Regions from separate parts of the Bacillus sp. PK5-006 genome, predicted to be linked through region 3. Evidence: predicted binding sites of a transcription regulator. Region 3 holds the regulator's gene; each other region holds the start of a gene.
What was found. Region 3 encodes LexA, which represses DNA repair genes until DNA is damaged. Its sites were predicted from a motif close to CGAACATATGTTCG; they were not measured.

Region 1 (7,387 bases), 1.4 Mb from region 3:
CATGGTATCTTCATCATGCTCCACGACAATCAGTGTGTTCCCGATGTCACGCATATTTTTTAACGTCCCGATCAACCGGTCATTATCGCGCTGATGCAGACCAATGGATGGTTCATCTAATATATAAAGAACACCTGTCAGCCTTGAGCCGATTTGAGTTGCCAGGCGAATCCGCTGCGCCTCTCCGCCTGATAGTGTGCCAGCGGAACGGCTCAAATTCAGATAATCTAATCCCACATTATTTAAGAAGGACAAACGCTCTTTGATTTCACGTAAAATGAGCTGGGCAATCTGCAAATCTTTCTCAGACAACTCAATTTTTTCATAGAAATCAAGGGCATCAGAGACAGACAAATCGGTGATTTCTCCGATATGCTTGCCATTGATGAGAACCGCCAGCGTTTCTTTTTTCAGACGATATCCTTTACATGTCGGACATGGCTGATTGGCCATATATTTTTCCATTTGTTCTCGAATATAATCAGAGCTGGTTTCCTTATAACGCCGTTCAATATTACGAAGAACGCCTTCAAACTCAATTTCATTTTCACGTACCTGACCAAAATCATTTTCATATTTAAAATAAATCCGTTCAGATCCGCTTCCATATAAAATTTTATCAAATAAATGCGATGGGATATCTTTCACTGGAATGTCCATGTCGATGCCATAATGTGTACAAACAGCCTCAAGAAGCTGTGGATAGTATTGCGAGCTTTGCGGCTCCCATGGTGCAATGGCATGCTGCCGTAAAGTCAGATCCTTATTAGGAATGACAAGCTCAGGGTCGACTTCCAGTTTTGAACCGAGCCCATCACAGCTCGGGCAGGCACCAAAAGGACTATTAAATGAAAACATTCTCGGCTCAAGTTCACCAATAGAGAACCCGCAATGCGGACAAGCATGATGTTCGCTGAATAACAGCTCTTCTTGTCCAATCACATCAATCATCACTCGGCCTTCGCCCAGCCGCAGCGCCGTTTCAAGGGAGTCAGACAGCCGAGCAGCAACGCCTTCCTTCACGACAATTCGATCAATGACTACTTCAATGGAATGCTTCTTGTTCTTTTCAAGCTCGATATCTTCTGAAAGATCCTCCATCTCGCCATCGACTCTCACTCGTACATAGCCCTGCTTCCGAATTTGATCAAGCACTTTCACATGTGTTCCTTTGCGGCCGGATACAACTGGCGCAAGCACTTGTAATTTCGTTCTTTCAGGATACTCTAAAATACGATCTGTCATCTGCTCAATCGTTTGTGACGTAATTTCAATTCCATGTATAGGACAAATAGGTTTTCCGACTCGAGCATACAAGAGACGCAAGTAATCATAAATTTCAGTGACAGTACCAACTGTTGATCTAGGGTTTCGGCTCGTCGTTTTCTGGTCAATACTAATCGCCGGAGAAAGACCTTCAATGGCATCTACATCCGGTTTATCCATCTGCCCAAGAAATTGGCGTGCATACGCTGAAAGAGATTCAACGTACCTGCGCTGACCTTCTGCATAAATCGTATCAAAGGCAAGCGACGATTTTCCTGAACCAGATAATCCCGTAATGACCACTAGCTGGTCACGCGGGATATTGACATCAATATTTTTAAGGTTGTGGGCTCTAGCACCTTTCACCTCTATTCGTTCCATAGCCATCAGGCAATCATCCTTCCGCTTTTAGCTCTAGCAATAGATCTCTTAATTCTGCTGCTTTTTCAAAATCAAGCGCTTTTGCTGCATCTTTCATTTCCATCTCGACTTTTTCGATCACTTTTTCTCGTTCTTTTTTGCTCATTTTCGAAAGCTTTGGTGCTGCTTTTGTTTCGTATTCTTCTGAATCCTCATGTATCTTTGTTGCCTTAATGACATCTCGAATTTTCTTATGGATCGTTTGCGGTGTAATCCCGAATTTCTCGTTATATGCTTCTTGCTGTTCTCGTCTTCGCTTCGTTTCTTGAATCGCAATGTCCATCGATTTCGTCATATTGTCTGCATACATAATGACCCGGCCTTCTGCATTTCTCGCTGCACGGCCAATCGTCTGGATGAGGGATCTTTCAGAGCGCAAAAAGCCTTCTTTATCCGCATCTAAAATGGCCACGAGCGACACCTCTGGAATATCCAGTCCTTCACGAAGAAGGTTGATTCCAACAAGCACATCATATTTACCGAGACGCAGATCACGGATAATCTCAATCCGCTCAAGGGTCTTAATCTCTGAATGCAGGTAATTCACCTTGATTCCGATTTCTTTTAAGTAATCTGTGAGATCCTCAGACATTTTCTTCGTCAGTGTGGTCACGAGCACACGCTCATTTTTCTCAACTCGTGCATGAATTTCTCCAATTAAGTCATCAATTTGTCCTTCAATCGGACGGACTTCAATGATTGGATCAAGTAATCCTGTTGGACGGATAATTTGTTCCACAACCTCTGGTGTTTTCTCAAGCTCATACGGACCAGGCGTTGCTGATACATGCACAATATGATTGATATGCTTTTCAAACTCATCAAAGGTGAGCGGTCTGTTATCAAGTGCTGATGGCAGGCGGAATCCGTGATCAACCAACACTTGCTTTCTAGCTTGGTCCCCGTTGTACATGGCGCGGATTTGCGGAATCGTCACATGCGACTCATCGACCACAATCATAAAATCATCTGGGAAATAATCAAGCAGTGTGTAAGGTGTTGAACCAGGCGGACGCAAGGTTAGATGTCTTGAATAGTTCTCAATTCCTGAACAAAAGCCCATCTCTCTCATCATCTCAAGGTCATATCTTGTCCGCTGCTCAAGTCGCTGCGCTTCAAGCAATTTTCCATTTTCGCGAAGCTTTTCAAGCTGTTCTTCTAGCTCTTGTTCAATATTGATAATGGCTTTTTCCATTTTTTCTTCTCTTGTGACGAAGTGAGATGCTGGGAAAATCGCCACATGATCTCGATCACCAAGTATTTCTCCAGTCAACGCATCCACTTCACGAATACGTTCAATTTCATCACCGAAAAACTCCACTCTGATACAATGCTCATCTCGTGAAGCGGGAAAAATCTCAACAACGTCTCCTCTGACTCGGAAGGTTCCGCGCTGAAAATCTATATCATTACGAGAATACTGAATATCCACCAGCTTACGAAGCAGCTGATTGCGTTCAATCTCCATTTCAGTACGCAAAGACAGCACAAGCTCTCTATATTCCTCTGGCGAACCTAAGCCATAAATACAGGACACACTGGCAATGATGATGACATCTCTTCTCTCAAATAACGAGGACGTAGCCGAGTGTCTCAGCTTATCAATCTCATCATTGATGCTGGCATCCTTCTCAATAAATGTATCGGTCTGAGGTACATATGCCTCTGGCTGATAATAATCATAGTAACTCACAAAATATTCAACAGCGTTATTCGGAAAAAATTCCTTAAATTCGCTGTATAACTGACCGGCAAGTGTCTTATTATGCGCAATGACAAGTGTCGGTTTGTTCACTTTTTTGATCAGGTTGGAGACAGTAAAGGTCTTTCCCGTACCTGTAGCACCTAACAGCGTTTGATGCTGTTTCCCCTGATGGATCCCCTCAACAAGCTTTTCAATCGCCTTTGGCTGATCTCCTTGGGGCTGATAGTTAGAAACTAATTCAAAGCGGTCACTCACATCAAAGCCTCCGTTTCGTATACGAAATCTATCTAATGAATATATTATCATAAAAGAACACAAAAATACGAACTAAAGTTCGGCTTTTACTTGATTTTTATTTCCAATACAGTCATACCCTCTCTCCCATGGCAAATAACCCTCTTAAGAAAACCTTCCTTTCAGTATGGAACATTTTGGAGTGAGATATTCGATGAGCAGAAAAAGAAAGCTGCGCTTACTAGAAATCGTAAGCACAGCTCTTGTTTAAAACATGTCAATTTTCAGCCATCATGCTCTTGATGGCGATGACATCATTGATTTTCTTCAGCTTTCTCTCTTTTTTCGATTTCTTTCTTAGCCATAAACAAAGCCCCAGCTACTAAAGAAATAATATCTAATCCCACAATAAAGTAGGTTTCTGTATAGCCTTTCATGTACGAAGCAAATAAAAGCGCTGCTGTTAACGCAATGCCCACATAATGATTATAAGTAACCTTTGAAAATAAAATAACGAGCAAGAAAGGAAAAACTAGTGCAAATATGGCTTTTGTAATCACAAAAACCCTCCCTCTTCATGGTCTACTTCCTTGATTATAGTAAAGATTGGCATATTGAACAATTCACAGTTTTCAATTTCGCCTTTTTTCTCCATGTTCGGAGACTTTTGTTTTAGAAATAGCAGGAAATTAGTGAGATTGTCCCCTTTGTAAAGATAGGTCTTTCCGTCTTTGACAATAACATCCAATCAATCCTATGATTAAAATGATAGTGCGCACTATCATTTTAAAAATAGAGACATACAAACCATTGGCTATTTGGATAAGGGGGCATTCCCATGTATTCAGTTTTATTTCATGCGGCTGAAGAATCCGCATCACTCGCAGGGGCAAAAGGCCTGAATTTAATCAAATTAAACAATCACGGCCTGCCAGTCCCAGATGGATTTATTATCAAAACCAACAGCTTTGCAAGCTTTCTTTCATATCACAATCTGCAGCCAGCAGAACAAAACCTTTCTCAAAAAATCAAAGAAGCATCGTTTCCTTTACAAATGGAAGCAGAGCTGCTTTCGTCCTTTCAATCCTTGCGGAAGACTTACCCCTCAGTTGCAGTCAGGTCCTCTTCTGTTGCTGAAGATCTCGAAGGCGCCTCATTTGCAGGACAGTACGAGACTTATTTAAATATCAAAACAAATGAAGAGTTTTTACAGGCAGTCAAAGAATGCTGGTCTTCTTATTTTGCAGCGAGAGTCACAGAATATAAGGAAGAGATGAATGAAAATGAGGAAGAGATGCCGCTCATGGCCGTTGTCGTTCAAGGATTGATCCATTCTGACGTCTCCGGTGTCATCTTTAGTGAGAATCCCGTATCGGGGAAAACAAATGAAATGATGCTGACCGCAAGCTACGGATTGGGAGAAGCAATTGTCTCCGGTCTTGTGACACCAGACACGTTTATTGTAGATAAAGAGAACTTTTCGATTGAAAAAACACTTGGGGCGAAAGAGCTACAAATTGTTCCTTTCCAAGAGGGTGTCATCGAGGAGCCAGTATCGGAGGAAATGGCTGGTCAGTTTTGCCTGAACGATGATCAATTGAAGGAAATCACACAAATCACGAAACAAGTAGAAGAACTTTACGGACATGGAGTCGATATCGAATTTGGAATTGCAGATGGGTCGTTTTATCTACTTCAAGCAAGGCCGATTACTACAGCTCTTCCAAAAGCAGTAAATGAAACAGCAGGTGCTTCTTTTCAAATGAAGCCAGAAGAGCTGCAGGATTTCTGGATTTCAATGGATGATCATATGCCTGGTCCAACGAGCCCTCTTTTCTCAAGCCTGATCATACCAGCCTTAAAAAGCGGGATGAAGAAAAATGGAGAAAAGTATCAAGTACCTGATATGAACATCAAAGATATTAAGCTTTACAGAGGCCACCTATACTCAGCACCGGATCTGCCAGAAGCGCAAGAAGGAGCTGCACCCGTTTTTGATGAAAGCATATTTGAGTTATTTCCTCATTTAAGTGAACGGATGTATGAGATTCTAGAGAAAAATTTCTTTCCATTTTACGAAAAACTCGATCGCCAAATGAATGAACCTATGACCATTGAAAAAGCCATCATTGGCTTTGAAGAATTAAAGGATTTTTATATCCAAGCATATGATGATCATTTTGATATCGTCATACCACAAGTCATTCTATCAGCCATCATTGAAGACATGCTTGTAACGTATACTGGTGATCAAACCCAAGTCGTCTTGCTGCACGAAATGATGATAGGCGTGATGAACAAATCTCTTGAAACAGACAAGGTGCTATCTGATATCGCAAAGGATGTCCTTCAAGATCCAGAACTTCATCAAGCATTTATTCAACATGAAAAGAACTCGGAGCTGTTACATGCACTCAATCACTCGGAAAAAGGAAGGCATTTCATTTCGAAATTGGAAGATTTTCTCCAAGTTTACGGCTGGCGATCTGTTAAAAGTCATGACCTTACAGATGAGACTTGGGCAGAAAACCCGGAGTTTATATTAGATATCATCAGAAATAACATCCATTGCCATTGTGATTTTGATGAAGAATTTGCAAAAGCAGTGATCAAAAGACAAGAGACATATAAACATTTTGTGAGTCAAGTGAAGGATGAATCGTTTAAAACAAAATTTGAGACGCTGTATCAATTTGCCCTTCGAGCAGCGAATATCCGAGATGACCACCACTTCTATATTGATGCCATGTTAGATGCAAAGGCCCGGGTATATCTATTAAAAATAGGTGAACTTCTTGTACAAAAAGGAGCCATTCCTCATCAAGAAGATCTTTGGTATCTCTACGATGAAGAGGTACAAAAAGCGCTCACAACGTCTATCTCATTTGATTCGGTTATCCAGCAAAGAAAGATAGAAATGAAGGAAAATGAAGATATTCAACCACCGGCTTACATTGGTACACCAACTGAAGCGGAACTGCAGCAAGTAGAAAGAATGCTTGGTTCATTAAGAGAAAATGAAAACAACACACACGATGTGATCCATGGAATTGGCGCATCCAGCGGTATTGTTTCTGGAAGAGTAAAAGTCATTACATGTGCTGACGAATTCTCACAATTTCAAAAGGATGATATTTTAGTTTGTAAAACGACCACACCTTTATGGACAAGCTTATTTAGAGATGCGAAAGCAGTCATCACCGATGCTGGAGGCATTTTATCTCATTCAGCTATTATCGCAAGAGAGTATATGATGCCAGCTGTCTTAGGTACTAGAATAGCAACTGAAACACTTCAATCCGGTGACCTTGTGACAGTAGATGGCAGCAATGGACGCATTCAGATATTAAAACAGCATTCGCGTGCATAAATTTATCATTTTGGATGATATTGGCGGTCATAGGTTTTATCGGTATACTTACTTTGTTGCAAACACATTCATAACCTGAGGTGAGTATGCTTGTTAAAATCTACAAATCAACGAATCATTCGCGCAACAATGGATTTATTAACTGAAAAAGGCTATCAAAAAACAACAACCAAAGAAATAGCGACAAAAGCGAATGTGAGTGAAGCAACTATTTTTCGCAACTTTAAAAACAAACGCGGCGTGATTGCTGCCATTATGAAAATGAAATCAACACCGACAAAAACCCTAGAAGCAGAATTCAAAGGCGATTTATACACCGATTTGAAGTTTCTCGGTACCTATTTCCTTGAAGATTTGACTTCCAAAAAAGAATTTATTTATATCAGCATGCG
Region 2 (7,387 bases), 690 kb from region 3:
GGTTCCCCTACAGATAAGCCTCCGATGGCGTAGCCTGGGAAATCAAGTGAAACAAGGTCTTTTGCACTTTGTTTTCGAAGCTCTTCGTATTCTCCGCCTTGGACAATCCCAAACAGCCCTTGATCTTCAGGACGCTGGTGCGCTGTTAGACAGCGCTCTGCCCACCTGCTTGTCCGCTCCACAGAACGTTTCATGTAATCGTACTCTGCAGGATACGGCGGGCATTCATCAAATGCCATCATAATATCAGAGCCAAGTGCATTTTGGATGTCCATCGCTTTTTCAGGAGATAGGAACAGCTTGTCTCCGTTTAAATGATTACGGAAGTGAACGCCTTCTTCTTCAATTTTTCTAAATTCACTCAATGAAAAAACTTGGAATCCGCCCGAATCAGTTAGAATGGCTCGATCCCAGTTCATAAATTTGTGCAGACCGCCTGCTTCTTTTACGATATCGTGACCTGGACGGAGCCATAAGTGGTACGTATTGCTTAAGATGATGCCTGCATCCATAGCCTTTAATTCTTCAGGCGCCATTGTTTTGACTGTAGCCAGTGTACCTACTGGCATAAATACAGGTGTTTCAAAGGAGCCGTGCGGTGTATGAACGCGGCCAAGACGTGCACCTGTCTGTTTGCATGATTTAATGAACTCATAACGTATCGGTGATTGCGACAAAAATGAGCCCTCCTGTCTTCGTTGTATAATGTTATTGAATCAGCATGGCATCGCCAAAGCTGAAGAATCGGTATTCCTCTTTCACAGCCTCATTGTACGCTTTTAGTACGTGCTCTCGTCCAGCTAATGCGCTGACAAGCATAATTAACGAGGATTTTGGCAGATGGAAATTCGTGATCATGCCATCAATTGCCTTGAATGTGTAGCCAGGGTAAATAAAGATCGACGTCCAGCCGCTTGAGGCTTTGAACTCACCATCATGTGCACTTGCAATGGTTTCAAGCGTTCTAGTTGACGTTGTGCCGACTGAAATAATCCGTCCGCCTTCCTTGCGCACGCGATTAAGCTCATCAGCTGTTTCTTCATTCATTTCATAAAACTCTGCGTGCATTTCGTGTTCTTCAATACGTTCTGCACTTACCGGGCGAAACGTGCCAAGCCCTACGTGCAGCGTAATGAAAGCAATGTGTACACCTTTCGCTTTCAGCGCATCCAGCAACTCGGTTGTAAAGTGGAGACCGGCAGTTGGCGCAGCAGCGGAGCCAACCTCTTTTGAATAAACGGTTTGATAGCGTTCACGGTCGTCAAGCTGCTCTTTAATATATGGAGGCAGCGGCATTTCACCAAGGGATTCAAGCACTTCATAAAAAATGCCTGTATATTGAAACTCGACTTTTCTTCCGCCATGTTCCATTTCCTCTGTACATACAGCTTGGAGCCGTCCATCACCAAACGTGATAACCGTCCCTTTTTTCACCCGTTTGGCTGGTTTGACAAGTGTTTCCCAGTTATCTCCTTCTTCTTGTTTCAATAGAAGAAGTTCAACTTTGGCACCTGTATCCTCTTTCATCCCAAACAGGCGTGCAGGCAGAACGCGCGTGTTGTTTAGAACGAGACAGTCACCCTTTTGAAAATAATCGATGATTTGTGAGAATGTATCATGTGTAATCGCACCCGTTTGTTTGTTTAAGACCATCAGTCTTGATGCATCTCTTTTTTCAAGCGGCACTTGTGCAATTAATCTTTCTGGTAAATCAAAATCAAATAGTTCTAGCTTCATTTCCTTCACCTATTCTGTAGTTAACTAGTTAACGTTATTTCATCCGTCCAAAGATATTCAGTAATATAGTCAGTACGATACTAATGACAATGCATGTAATGACAGGAAAAAAGAACGTTACATTCCCTTTTTTCACAAAAATATCACCTGGAAGCTTACCAACCAATTGAAACACTAATCCTGCGGCAAAAAGGACACCACCTAAAATCATTAATATTTTAGGGAATTCAGTCACGAATCGGAACCTCCATTTGAAAATGTTCATACGCTTCTCTTGTGACGACCCGCCCTCTTGGTGTTCTTTGCAGGAAACCAATTTGCAGCAAGTACGGTTCGTACACATCTTCAATCGTATGTGATTCTTCTCCAATTGTCGCTGAGATCGTATCAAGCCCAACAGGACCGCCTCTAAATTTTTCGATCATACTTAAAAGGAGCTTATGGTCTATATGATCGAGGCCTAGCCTGTCGACTTGAAGACGCTCAAGGGCATCTTCCGCAATGTCCTGCGTAATGGCATGGTTCCCAAGCACCTGCGCAAAATCTCTTACTCTTCTGAGCAAACGATTGGCAACCCTCGGTGTTCCCCGGGAACGTCTCGCAATCTCTTCGGCAGAGCGAATGTCGATCCCAATCTCAAACAGCTCGGCTGTTCTTGCCACAATGTGAGCCAAATCTCTTTGCTCATAGTATTCCAATCTTGCATGTACTCCAAACCTATCACGAAGCGGCGCTGTTAATAGCCCGACACGGGTCGTTGCACCTACAAGCGTAAATGGCGGTAAATCAAGCCGTACAGAGCGTGCTGTATCTCCTTTTCCAATAACAATATCTAAACAAAAATCCTCCATTGCTGGGTACAGCACTTCTTCTATTGAGCGCTGCAAGCGGTGAATTTCATCAATAAACAATACATCACCTGGCTCAAGAGATGTTAAGATGGCCGCCAAATCACCAGGACGCTCAATCGCTGGTCCTGACGTTGTACGCAGCTGAACATTCATTTCATTGGCAATGATCGACGCAAGCGTTGTTTTCCCAAGTCCAGGAGGTCCATATAAAAGGACGTGATCAAGCGTTTCCTGCCGCATGCGGGCAGCTTCAATAAATACGCTGAGGTTATCCTTTACTTTTTGCTGACCGATATATTGGCTAAGTGTCTGTGGCCGCAGACTTTGCTCAATGGCTGATTCATGGTTGTCTGCTTCAGTTGAGACGAGCCGTTCATCCATGAGACATCACCCTATTTCAACATTTTTTGTAATGCTTTTTTCACATATTGATCGGTTGTAAGATTCTTTTCTTCTTTTAATAATGGAAGAACCTTTTTGATTTCACGATCACCGTATCCAAGGACACTTAAGGCTTCAAGCGCTTCATCTAATGCAGTTTGCTGCGTTTCGACCTGAATGTGGTCCTCGTGATTAAATAAGTTGCCAATCATTTCTGGCACCACATCTGCCAGTTTTCCTTTTAGATCCAGAATGATTTGACGTGCTGTTTTTTTGCCCACACCAGGGAATTTAATCAGGAAGGCTTCATCTTCACGCTCTATCGCTGAAATGACAGCGCCAGGATCACCGGAAGCAAGAATCGCGAGTGCACCCTTTGGCCCAATTCCTGTGACATTTAACAGTTTTGTGAACAGCGCTTTTTCTTCTCGTGTTTGAAAACCGTATAATGAAAAGGCGTCTTCCTTTATGTAATGATACGTATAAATCGTTTCTTGTTTATTTACTCGATAGATAAACGGGTTTGGGGTATAGACTTGATATCCCACTCCGCCGTTTTCAATGACAACATATTGCGGGCACACATAATCAATGGTCCCTTTTACAAACTCTATCACCGTTTTCACCTCTTTGACTGTTCTTCATTGTAACATAAATCGAAGAGAAAACCGCAATAAAAGTTAACATACGTTCGCTCAGTACATTTTTATGATGAAACCACGAAAAACAGCTTGCGGTCTTCACACCAGCAAGCTGTTACACGCTTTAAAACGATATTTCATTTCGATAAGGCTTCATGACTTCAAGCACATGCTCAAATTCATCCTTTGTTCGAAAAGGAATGCCTTGCTCAAGCTGCTTTTCCACATGGCTTTCTAAACGGGACGTATCAATTTGAAAAAAGAGATGAATAGGCTCCGCCCAGCCGTCAGGCCTTCCATGAAACGTAGAAATCACACCGTCCTCTGATAATCCGATATATCCATTTGCTTTACTTAATGGAGAGATATCATCAATTTGCTTTCTAAAAAGGGCAAAATCCTCTTTTTGTTCTACCAGCGTCCAGCCTTTATACTGCGCCCAGAATGTGTCTTTGTCTTCTAATGAAGCCCGGTGTCTTTCAATACTCACATCGCCGTCTAGATAGACTTTTTCAAGCTGGACGGTAATAGAGTTTGACTGCTTTTGCAAGTGTTCTTTCCCTTCCATATCCGCAGCAAAAAAAAGCACACTTGTCATGATAAGTCCTGTAACGAAACATTTCATCTTCACTTTCACTATTTACACCTCTTTAGAACATGAGATCGATGCATGACATATGTAGTTTGACCCATTTTTCTAAACATTAACCAAATCGATGATTCAAATGTATGTTAAGAGTCTTTCGTTGTATCCTTCATTCGTAAATGTTATGTTTTATACAATCCATTGCTTTATCGAATGACACGGTTTTTTCATCATTCGTTTTTCAGCCGCATAAACTGAAACCAAAGAAGGTGAAGTCAATGTCAGATGTCAAAAGATTAGCCGAATCGATTCAGTATCATGAAGAGAAACGTTTTCATAAGCTTGCCTATAAACCGGCAGAGCTTGAACTGTGCGGCAAAGGAAGAAGTGCCTATGTCTTTTTATACAAAAAAGACGGCAAGAAAATGGCACTAAAAGTCTTTTTCCCTTCTTATCAGCATATTGCCCGCAAAGAGGCTGCCATTTACGAAAAACTTTCTGGTTCGTCTTACTACCCTGAGATTTATGAGTCTGGGGATCAGTATATTTTAATGGAATATATTAAAGGCTACACATTCTATGAATGCCTTACAAAAGGAATTCCTATTAAAAAACAAATGATTGAACAAGTCGATGATGCGCTGGAGGAAGCGCGCGAGAAAGGATTGAATCCTTCTGATATTCATCTGCGCAATCTGATCTTAACAAAAGAAGGGCGGATCAGGGTCATTGACGTTGCCAGGTTCACGCAAACGAAAGCATGTCATCAATGGGATGATTTAAAAGCCGCTTATGCCTATTACCAAAAACCTTTTTTCCCTAAAAAAGCACCGCGACTGTGGCTTGAAGTCATTGCTTATTTGTATAAAAAGAACTGGCTGTCCCGCGGGCAGCTTAATAATCGAAATGATTTTTCTGCATAATGAAAGCCGCTCTCTACGAGCGGCTTTCTGCGTTATTCTGTTTCTACATGGATACTATTGACGTTTAATAGGTTAATGATTTCATTATTCAGCTTAAACCAATGATTGGCTTCTTCAATTTTTTTATACACATCATAGGTAGCTGGACGTTTGAGCTCGAAATCAAGCACTTCCCCATTGTTCATATGAAATGTTACCTTAAATACTTTCATCATAAGATCACCTTCCACTCTTCTTGTTCGCTGGTCAAATAGATCAGCTCTTTTCATTCATTCTCTATTGAACTCGTTTCCCCTCCTTGTTTCCATTCAAACCCAAGAAGTTTAAATTTTGTTTAAATTCACACAAACATCTATCTCTCAAATCTGCAAAGAAGTATATTAGTTAAAAAGGAGGCTGCCCTTGATGAAGCAAAAAAAGAAACGAACATCTCCAGAAAGAAAAACAGTCTTTTTTCATTTAACAGATGCCCTCATTCCGAGTGTGGACATGATGGTATATGCAGTAAAGGCATTTTTTCACCTTTTAAGAAAAGCCTTCTCAGCCGTTTGATAAAACCCCGCACAGCATCGTGCGAGGTTCTTTTTTTAGGGCTGATAAATTTGACTTCCCTGGCTGACAAACTCCTTCGCCTTCTTTTCCATCTCTCTTTTCACTTCTTCAGATTGATTGCGGATATCATGAGAAATTTTCATACTGCAAAACTTCGGTCCGCACATCGAGCAAAAGTGAGCGGTCTTAGCACCTTCGGCAGGCAATGTTTCATCATGGAACGCCAAGGCTCTTTCTGGATCAAGTGACAGGTTAAATTGGTCCCGCCACCTAAATTCAAATCTCGCTTTCGATAAAGCATCATCGCGCTTTTGAGCCGCAGGATGTCCTTTTGCTAGATCAGCCGCATGTGCGGCAATTTTATAGGCGATTACGCCTTCTCTCACATCTTCTTTATTCGGCAGACCTAAATGCTCTTTTGGCGTTACATAGCATAGCATGGCTGTTCCGTACCAGCCGATCATGGCCGCACCGATGGCTGATGTAATGTGATCATACCCCGGCGCAATATCTGTTGTAAGAGGCCCTAACGTATAAAATGGGGCTTCCTTGCAAATGTCCATTTGCTTGTCCACATTCTCTTTAATTTTATCCATTGGCACATGACCGGGCCCTTCAATCATCACCTGCACATCATGTTTCCAAGCGATCTCTGTTAACTCACCTAACGTTTCCAGCTCTGCAAACTGCGCCTCATCATTGGCATCAGCAATCGAACCTGGTCTTAGTCCATCTCCAAGTGAAAAGGCAATATCATACGTTTTCATAATTTCACAAATGTCTTCGAAGTGAGTGTAGAGGAAATTCTCTTGATGATGAGCAAGACACCATCTTGCCATAATTGCCCCGCCTCTTGAAACAATTCCGGTCACCCGATCAACTGTGAGCGGAATATATCTTAACAGCACGCCCGCATGAATTGTAAAATAATCTACACCTTGTTCTGCTTGTTCAATTAATGTGTCCCTGTACACGTCCCACGTCAAATCTTCTGCGACTCCATTCACTTTTTCAAGGGCCTGATAGATAGGAACGGTTCCTACTGGAACTGGGCAATTCCGAATGATCCATTCTCTCGTTGTATGAATATCCTTTCCAGTAGACAGATCCATCATTGTGTCTGCCCCCCATCTGATCGCCCACGTCATCTTTTCTACCTCTTCATTAATGGATGACGTGACAGCTGAATTGCCAATATTCGCATTGATTTTGACATGAAAATTCCTTCCGATAATCATTGGTTCACTTTCTGGATGGTTAATATTCGAAGGAATAACGGCTCTTCCGCTCGCTACTTCCTCTCTAACGAACTCAGGGCTTAGCTCTTCTCTTATTGCGATAAACTCCATTTCAGGCGTAATGATGCCTTTTTTGGCATAATGCATTTGCGTCACGCGTGCTCCTTGTTTCGCGCGGAGCGGCTTATGATGAAAATCAGTTTGGACAGAATGGAAGGACTCCTTCTCCCTTGACCGATATCCGTTATCTTCCGGTTTTACATGACGCCCTTCATAGCTTTCTGTATCTCCTCTTTCTTCTATCCATGCTGCTCTAAGACGCTTTAATCCTTTTGTGACGTCAATATGAACGTTCTCATCAGTGTACGGTCCACTCGTATCGTATACTCGGACTGGTTCATTTTTTATGTCGCCCGCCTCTGTCACAGTATGTGAGAGCACAATCTCTCTTTTCGGTACTAAGATATCGGGCCTTGAT
Region 3 (7,387 bases):
AGTCACGGTACACCGCTGCTAGTTTTATACGGATCAAATCTTGGTACGGCGAAGCAAATAGCGAACGAATTGGCTGAAGATGGGAAAGCAAAAGGATTTGATGTGACCACTGCGCCGCTTGATGACTTTACACGCCAATTGCCAAATACAGGTGCTGTCTTCATCGTGACCGCTTCATACAACGGACATCCGCCTGACAATGCGAAGCAATTTGTGGATTGGCTGGCGCAGGATGAAGAGCAGGATTTATCAAACGTGACATTTGCTGTCTTTGGATGCGGAGATCGAAATTGGGCGAGTACGTACCAGCGGATCCCCCGTCTAATTGATGAAGCTCTAGAAAGAAAAGGAGCCAAACGTGTAGCTGATTTAGGAGAAGGTGATGCAGGCGGTGATATGGATGAGGATAAAGAAATCTTCCAGAAAACAGTCTTCGAACAGCTTGCAAAAGAATTTAAGCTCACCTTCCAAGAAAAGGGGAAGGAAAAACCAAACCTATCAGTTTCTTATACGAATGAGCTAGTGGAGCGTCCTGTAGCTAAAATATATGATGCCTTTTCAGCTGTTGTATTGAAAAATGAAGAATTACAATCAGAAACAAGCACGCGGCAGACAAGACATATTGAACTGAAATTGCCTGCTGGCAAAGCATACAAAGAAGGGGATCATATCGGGATTGTGCCGAAAAATAGTGATGCACTCGTTGAGCGTGTGACCCGCCGCTTTAAACTAAATCCAGAGCAGCGCATTAAGCTTTCATCTGATAAAGAGGCAAGTCATTTACCATTAGATCAGCCGATTCCAATCAAAGAATTACTTGCCTCGCATGTTGAGCTTCAAGAACCTGCGACACGTACACAGCTAAGAGAGCTTGCAGCACATACGGTATGTCCGCCTCACCGCGTAGAACTTGAACAAATGGCTGGTGAAGCATATCAAGAAGCCATCTTAAAGAAACGAGTAACCATGCTGGATTTATTAGATCAATATGAAGCGTGTGAGCTGCCATTTGTACACTTTTTGGCGCTTTTACCAGGTTTGAAGCCGCGTTATTATTCGATCTCTAGCTCGCCAAAGGTAGATGAAGAAAAAGTCAGTATCACAGTGGCAGTTGTCAAAGGTAAAGCATGGAGCGGCAGCGGAGAATATGCCGGAGTCGCATCAACCTATTTATGTGGTCTGAAAGAAGGGGAAGAAGTAGCCTGCTTCCTGCATGAAGCACAAGACGGATTCCAGCTGCCCCCTTCATCAGACATACCGATGATTATGATTGGACCAGGTACAGGAATCGCTCCATTTAGAGGATTTGTTCAGGCAAGAGAAGTGTGGCAGAAGGAAGGGAAGCAGCTAGGCGAAGCACACCTATATTTTGGCTGTCGTCACCCTCAGGAAGATGATCTGTATTTTGATGAAATGCAGCTTGCAGCGCAAAACGGCATTGTCCATATCCATCGTGCTTATTCTCGTTACGATGAGCAAAAAGTATATGTCCAGCATTTGTTGAAAGAAGACGGTGGCATGCTGATCGAATTGCTTGATCAAGGTGCTTATCTGTACGTGTGCGGAGACGGAAAAGTCATGGCTCCAGATGTAGAGGCTACACTGATCGATCTTTATCAAAACGAGAAACAATGCTTGAGAGAAACAGCTGAAAATTGGCTGACAGCCCTCGCAAATGACAATAGATATGTAAAAGATGTGTGGAGCTGACAAAGAGGAAAGACCGCCTATTAGGCGGTTTTTTCTGTTCTCATAGAAAGAGATCGATAGAATGAAGGTTGGGAAGATACAAAACACCCAATTTGGAAATGAAATATTTTGTAAAAAATAAGAATATTCTCTCATTTACTCCAATATGAAACAATCGTATGATTTTTGATATAGGACATAAAGGAGGAATATGATGAAAAAGGTGAAAATGTTACTCCCTTCTCTTCTCGTTTTTGGTGCTTTAAGTGTGCCTAGTTTTGCCCATGCCGCATCGGATTCAGTACTAACGTCTGATTATGACATGGTGACTTCTGATGGTAAAGTGATTTCTTCAAGTGATTTCCACAATGATACGAAAGCCCCCTCATCCTTTGACAAAGTGGATGATCTTTCTTCTACTGTTGGCGAAAAAGTAAAACCACTATCAAAATATTTAAAAGATTTTCAAACGAAAGTCGTCATTGGAGACGATGGTAGAACCAAAGTAGCAAATACAAGAGTGGCACCATACAATTCGATTGCTTATATTACATTTGGCGGCTCAAGCTGTACGGGAACACTCATTGCTCCTAACAAAATTTTGACAAACGGACACTGCGTGTACAATACAGCATCGAGAAGCTATAGTGAGAAAGGGACTGTATATCCTGGTATGAATGATAGTACTGCGGTGAACGGTTCTGCAAAAATGACGGAATTCTATGTGCCAAACGGGTATATTAATACTGGTGCAAGCCAATATGACTTTGCCGTGATTAAAACCGATACGAACATTGGCAATACGGTCGGCTACCGATCTATCCGCCAGGTGACAAACTTGACTGGGACAACCATTAAAATCTCAGGATATCCTGGTGATAAAATGAGATCGACTGGCAAGGTGTCACAGTGGGAGATGTCGGGTCCTGTGACGAGAGAAGATACGAATCTAGCGTACTATACGATTGATACATTCAGCGGAAATTCAGGTTCTGCCATGCTGGATCAGAACCAGCAAATCGTTGGAGTTCATAACGCTGGGTATTCAAACGGAACGATAAATGGCGGGCCGAAAGCGACAGCTGCCTTTGTTGAGTTTATAAACTATGCGAAAGCGCAATAAAAAATAGAGCTTGTTTCCTTCATAGGGGACAAGCTTTTTTGTATGAATCGATTTGATAGGATTCATATTTCTAACCTGAGAGATTTGAGATTGAGAGCCTCATCATTTTTTTCTCATGTCATCTGCGCACCACTCATACATTAAAATGACACATTTCCTTTAAGTCAAGATGATGCTTAAGATGGATGAGGAGGTCACACGCTTTTGAAGATGAAAAGAGGCTGGATCGCTGCTGTCGCCTTATGTTTTGTGATATGGATGGGCACGTTGTTTGGCGGATTTGGAGAGAAGCAGGCAGCAAAAGGGGCTGATCGATATGATCATGTCGTTCAATTTCCAAAGGAAAGGTACCCTGAAACAGGCAGTCATATTCAAGAAGCCATTCGAAAAGGGCATTCAGATGTGTGTACCATTGACCGAAATGGAGCAGATGCCCGCAGGCAAGAATCATTAAAAGGAATTCCGACAAAACCTGGCTTTGACCGGGATGAATGGCCAATGGCGGTTTGTCTTGAGGGAGGAAAAGGCGCAAGCGTTCAATATGTCAGTCCATCTGATAATAGGGGGGCAGGCTCATGGGTCGGGCATCAAATCAGCGGGTTTCCTGATGGGAAAAGAATATTATTCATTGTGAAATAAATCGGAAAGAGTCTCCCTTGAGTGGGGGGCTCTTTTGTTTATCATCAGAGCCTATTCGAGCTAGCAGGGTCAAAAGATTCAGTGGTACAATCAATCTATAAGGTACAAAGACTGACAAGAAGAAAATGTGAAGGGACATTTGCTTATGGATAAGAACAGTGCATTATACGATTTTTTTATGCAGCATGCAGAGAAGCTGACTGAAACATGGTATGAATCAATTGAGGACGATGATCCAGAATCCATATATCGTTCAACAGATTCCAGCATCATAGCAGAGCTAAAACGGCAGAATCAAGATTATTACCAGCATTTTATACGAGCTATTATTGAAGATAAGACGTATTTACATACTGAATTTAAAAAATGGTCTGAGGATTTAGCCAGTGACCCAAAGCATTTAAATACACCATTAGATTATGTCGTGAGAGAATACATGTCCAATCAAAGAGTGGTTCTGCATTACTTAAAAGAATTTATCAAACAGCGTCAAGATGAAATTGATATTGACCGCATCTTTTATTGGTATGATTTAATTTCCGAAGCGTTTAATATTTCAATCCATGTGTTTATCCAGCAATATGTGAAAAATACAACCGAAAAACTCGTGGCTCAAAGAGATATGATTTACGAATTGAGCTCGCCGGTAATTGTCCTAAAAAGCCAGATTGCGTTATTGCCTTTAGTAGGTGACATTGACACAGCGAGAGCAAAGATTATTTTAGAAAATACGCTAAATCAGTGCTCGCAAAAAGGTGTTCAGCATTTATGTATTGATCTATCGGGTGTGGTCATAATTGATACAATGGTGGCTCATCAAATCTTTGATCTTGTCACGTCACTTCGGTTAATTGGAGTAGAGACGACCATTTCAGGGATTAGACCAGAAATTGCCCAAACAGCAGTGCAGCTTGGGCTTCCTTTTAATGAATTTCGCACGGCATCATCACTTGCTCACGCGCTGGACCGAATGACTGAATTTTCTTCAATATAAAAACCAGGCCGATGAAAGGCCTGGTTTTTTATTTAGATGACAGCGTCAATTTGTGTGACTTTCCAATTTTTTTGTACTTTTTCGTACGTAACAGTTCGTTTTACTTTGCGTCCATCAAGAGTTGGGACAGTAAATTCATATGTGCGGACCGTTTGTTTTTTAGAAACAAGTTTAGGTGTGGCTTTTTCCCAATTGAGCATGTTGTCTCCATCACCGACTGGAACAGCCATTTTGCCTTTATGAACAATGAACTGATAATCTTTTAAACCATGTTTGATGGCATCTGGAGTGAAAACTTGAGATAGGTAGCTGTTTAATTTTTTCTTTGTATCAAATGTTTTAGAAAGATAGTTGTACGTCATATCTTTATAGGTAAATGATTTTAATTTGACATTAGAATGGTCTTTAATTTTGTAGCCTGACATTGCACTCCAAAAATGTTCTCTTGCATCAAGGGCAATATGTAACGCTTCTTTATTTGTCAAAGCGGCTGATTTCTTGGAAGCGGCCAATGTTGTTGTTTGTAATGAGATCATAAGCATAATAGCAGTTAATAAAACAAATAATTTTTTCAAGGCGATTGCCTCCTTTTCTCAATGAAAACTTCTTATGTTACAAATGTTACAATAATTACAGAGATATTACAAGTATTAAATCTAAATGTTTTTTATTTCTTTTGTTTCTAATTATATAACGTTTGAGGGAGACAAAAAGTTTTCATTTTTTTTATTTTTCTTCTTAATCATTATTTAACCGTTCTAAAGAAGAACGAAACGTCTTTTGGAAAAATTTCTATTTAGACGTTCAACACTCTTTTTTATTTAAGGCATATACTGTCGTGATGAATGTCTAAAGAAAGTGGTGTTTAATATGTATCATCCGTATGAAGGTATGGGGAATGGTTACTCATATGATAGGCAGATGCAGGGATTGCCATCGATTTCTATTCCTCAAATTGGAGGTTTTCCTGGGTTTCCGATTGGAGGAGGTACTTGGCCAGGTCAAGGGTCAGGCGGACAATCGGCACCGCCAGCACCGCCGCAGCATATGATTTCGCAGTATCAGCAAGCACTCTCTCAGCCTCAAAGTATGCAGTCATTTCTATTTGGGCATGGTGCAGGGGGAGGCCATCAAGCTGTACAATTTGCAGCGGGATGTAATAGAAGATGGACGATTGTGCTTTTGAGAAACGGCCAAGTATTTTTAATGTTCGTTCTTTCCTCACAGCCTTTTGGCCGAACAACTGGCTTTATATGGCCGAACTTTACATTTGGTTCCTTCCCAAGCTCAAGTATTCTTGCCTATTCTTGTGCATAAGAAAAAGCCGGTTCTCATCAGCAGCTGATGAATACCGGCTTTTTTTAATGAATATTTCGAAAAACGCCAATCACTTTACCTAGTATACTCACATTCTGTAAAATAATCGGTTCCATTGATGGATTTTCTGGCTGTAATCTAAAGTGTGTATCTTCTTTATAAAAACGTTTCACTGTCGCTTCATCTTCCTCTGTCATGGCGACCACAATATCACCATTGTTAGCAGTGCTTTGCTGACGCACAATGACATAGTCCTTGTCCAAAATACCTGCATCAATCATACTTTCTCCCATAATTTCAAGCATAAACACTTGTTCGTCTGGTGCAGCAAATGTCTCTGGAAGAGGGAAGTATTCTTCTACATTCTCAACAGCTGTGATAGGAAGGCCTGCCGTTACTTTTCCGATGACTGGAACGTTCATTACAGCACTCTTTGGAATATTCATTTCCTCTTCATCTAGTACTTCGATCGCTCTAGGTTTTGTCGGGTCTCTTCTAATTAAACCCTTTGTTTCTAGTCTAGCTAAATGTCCATGGACCGTTGAACTGGATGCTAGACCGACAGCTTCTCCAATTTCACGGACGGATGGGGGATAACCCTTGCTTTTTACTTCATCTTTGATGAATTTCAGGATATCGAGTTGTCTTTTTGATAGCTTCGTCATCTTTTGCACCTCAAAACGTCAATTTTAAAGAAATTATAGCATGTTTTTCCTAACAGTACAAACATAGGTTCGAAAAAACGTTTGACAGAAACGTTTGTTCGTATTTATAATGAGAGACAGAAAGAGCGAACACATATTCTATTAGGAGAGATGACATTATGAGGTTAAAAGAATCTATTATTTTTATTGGGGTATTCTCATTCATCGTTGGCATTTTTCTCTCACTTATTGCAGTCACAAGCCATAATGATTCAAATCAATATGTTAAAATAGAGGTTCAATCAGGAGATACTCTGTGGGGGTTAGCTGATCAAGTAAATGACAGCAAATCAATCGACAAAAATGCATTTATTGACTGGGTAACAGAACACAATGATCTTGCTTCAACAGAAATCCAGCCTGGAGACATTCTTGTCATACCCGTGAAAAAAGAGCATCCAGTCGTATATCAGCTTGCAACAGTACAGTAGAAAGGTCGATTGAAGACATGAACGCAATCATTTATGCGAGAGTAAGCACTGTGAAAGAAGAGCAGGAAACCTCGCTGAAAAGACAAGAAGAAGAACTGCTGGCTTTAGCTGCCATGCACAAGATGAATGTGGTCAAAGTCATCAAAGAAAAAGCAAGTGGATATGAGCTAGATCGTGATGGCGTGTTTGAAATGCTTGCTGCACTGAAGGAAGAGTCGATCGATGCCGTTCTTATCCAAGATGAAACACGTCTTGGAAGAGGACAAGCAAAAATTGCGCTTCTTCATTGTCTATTTAAAGAGAACGTAAAGGTATACAGCATGTTTCATAGAGGAGAGCTTGAGCTTTCAGAAGCAGATGAAATGGTCATCGAGATTGTAGGAGTCGTCGAAGAGTACCAACGGAAAATTCATAACCTGAAAATCAAGCGGGGGATGAAAAGGGCTGTTGAGCGCGGATATCAGCCTGAACTGAATTTAAGGCAGCAGAA

Region 1: the regulator LexA is predicted to act here: its motif matches at 3,715-3,728, upstream of uvrB (excinuclease ABC subunit UvrB).
Region 2: the regulator LexA is predicted to act here: its motif matches at 3,650-3,663, upstream of ruvA (Holliday junction branch migration protein RuvA).

Annotation. Positions count from the first base shown of each region.
Region 1 covers NZ_CP096414.1:562,256-569,642, reverse strand. Annotated here, with positions in the region: gene uvrA (excinuclease ABC subunit UvrA) at 1-1,653, opposite strand, end outside; gene uvrB (excinuclease ABC subunit UvrB) at 1,661-3,646, opposite strand; gene M1D84_RS02790 (CsbA family protein) at 3,940-4,185, opposite strand; gene M1D84_RS02785 (PEP/pyruvate-binding domain-containing protein) at 4,464-6,995, shown strand; gene M1D84_RS02780 (TetR/AcrR family transcriptional regulator) at 7,086-7,387, shown strand, end outside.
Region 2 covers NZ_CP096414.1:1,263,547-1,270,933, reverse strand. Annotated here, with positions in the region: gene tgt (tRNA guanosine(34) transglycosylase Tgt) at 1-677, opposite strand, end outside; gene queA (tRNA preQ1(34) S-adenosylmethionine ribosyltransferase-isomerase QueA) at 709-1,737, opposite strand; gene M1D84_RS06490 (DUF2905 domain-containing protein) at 1,772-1,972, opposite strand; gene ruvB (Holliday junction branch migration DNA helicase RuvB) at 1,965-2,969, opposite strand; gene ruvA (Holliday junction branch migration protein RuvA) at 2,981-3,586, opposite strand; gene M1D84_RS06475 (intercompartmental signaling factor BofC) at 3,735-4,235, opposite strand; gene M1D84_RS06470 (serine/threonine protein kinase) at 4,475-5,119, shown strand; gene M1D84_RS06465 (hypothetical protein) at 5,152-5,334, opposite strand; gene M1D84_RS06460 (hypothetical protein) at 5,525-5,671, shown strand; gene thiC (phosphomethylpyrimidine synthase ThiC) at 5,707-7,387, opposite strand, start outside.
Region 3 covers NZ_CP096414.1:1,954,076-1,961,462, reverse strand. Annotated here, with positions in the region: gene M1D84_RS10205 (bifunctional cytochrome P450/NADPH--P450 reductase) at 1-1,710, shown strand, start outside; gene M1D84_RS10200 (trypsin-like serine peptidase) at 1,904-2,812, shown strand; gene M1D84_RS10195 (NucA/NucB deoxyribonuclease domain-containing protein) at 3,071-3,451, shown strand; gene M1D84_RS10190 (STAS domain-containing protein) at 3,597-4,445, shown strand; gene M1D84_RS10185 (IseA DL-endopeptidase inhibitor family protein) at 4,478-5,020, opposite strand; gene M1D84_RS10180 (hypothetical protein) at 5,316-5,762, shown strand; gene lexA (transcriptional repressor LexA) at 5,807-6,427, opposite strand; gene yneA (cell division suppressor protein YneA) at 6,586-6,897, shown strand; gene M1D84_RS10165 (YneB family resolvase-like protein) at 6,915-7,387, shown strand, end outside.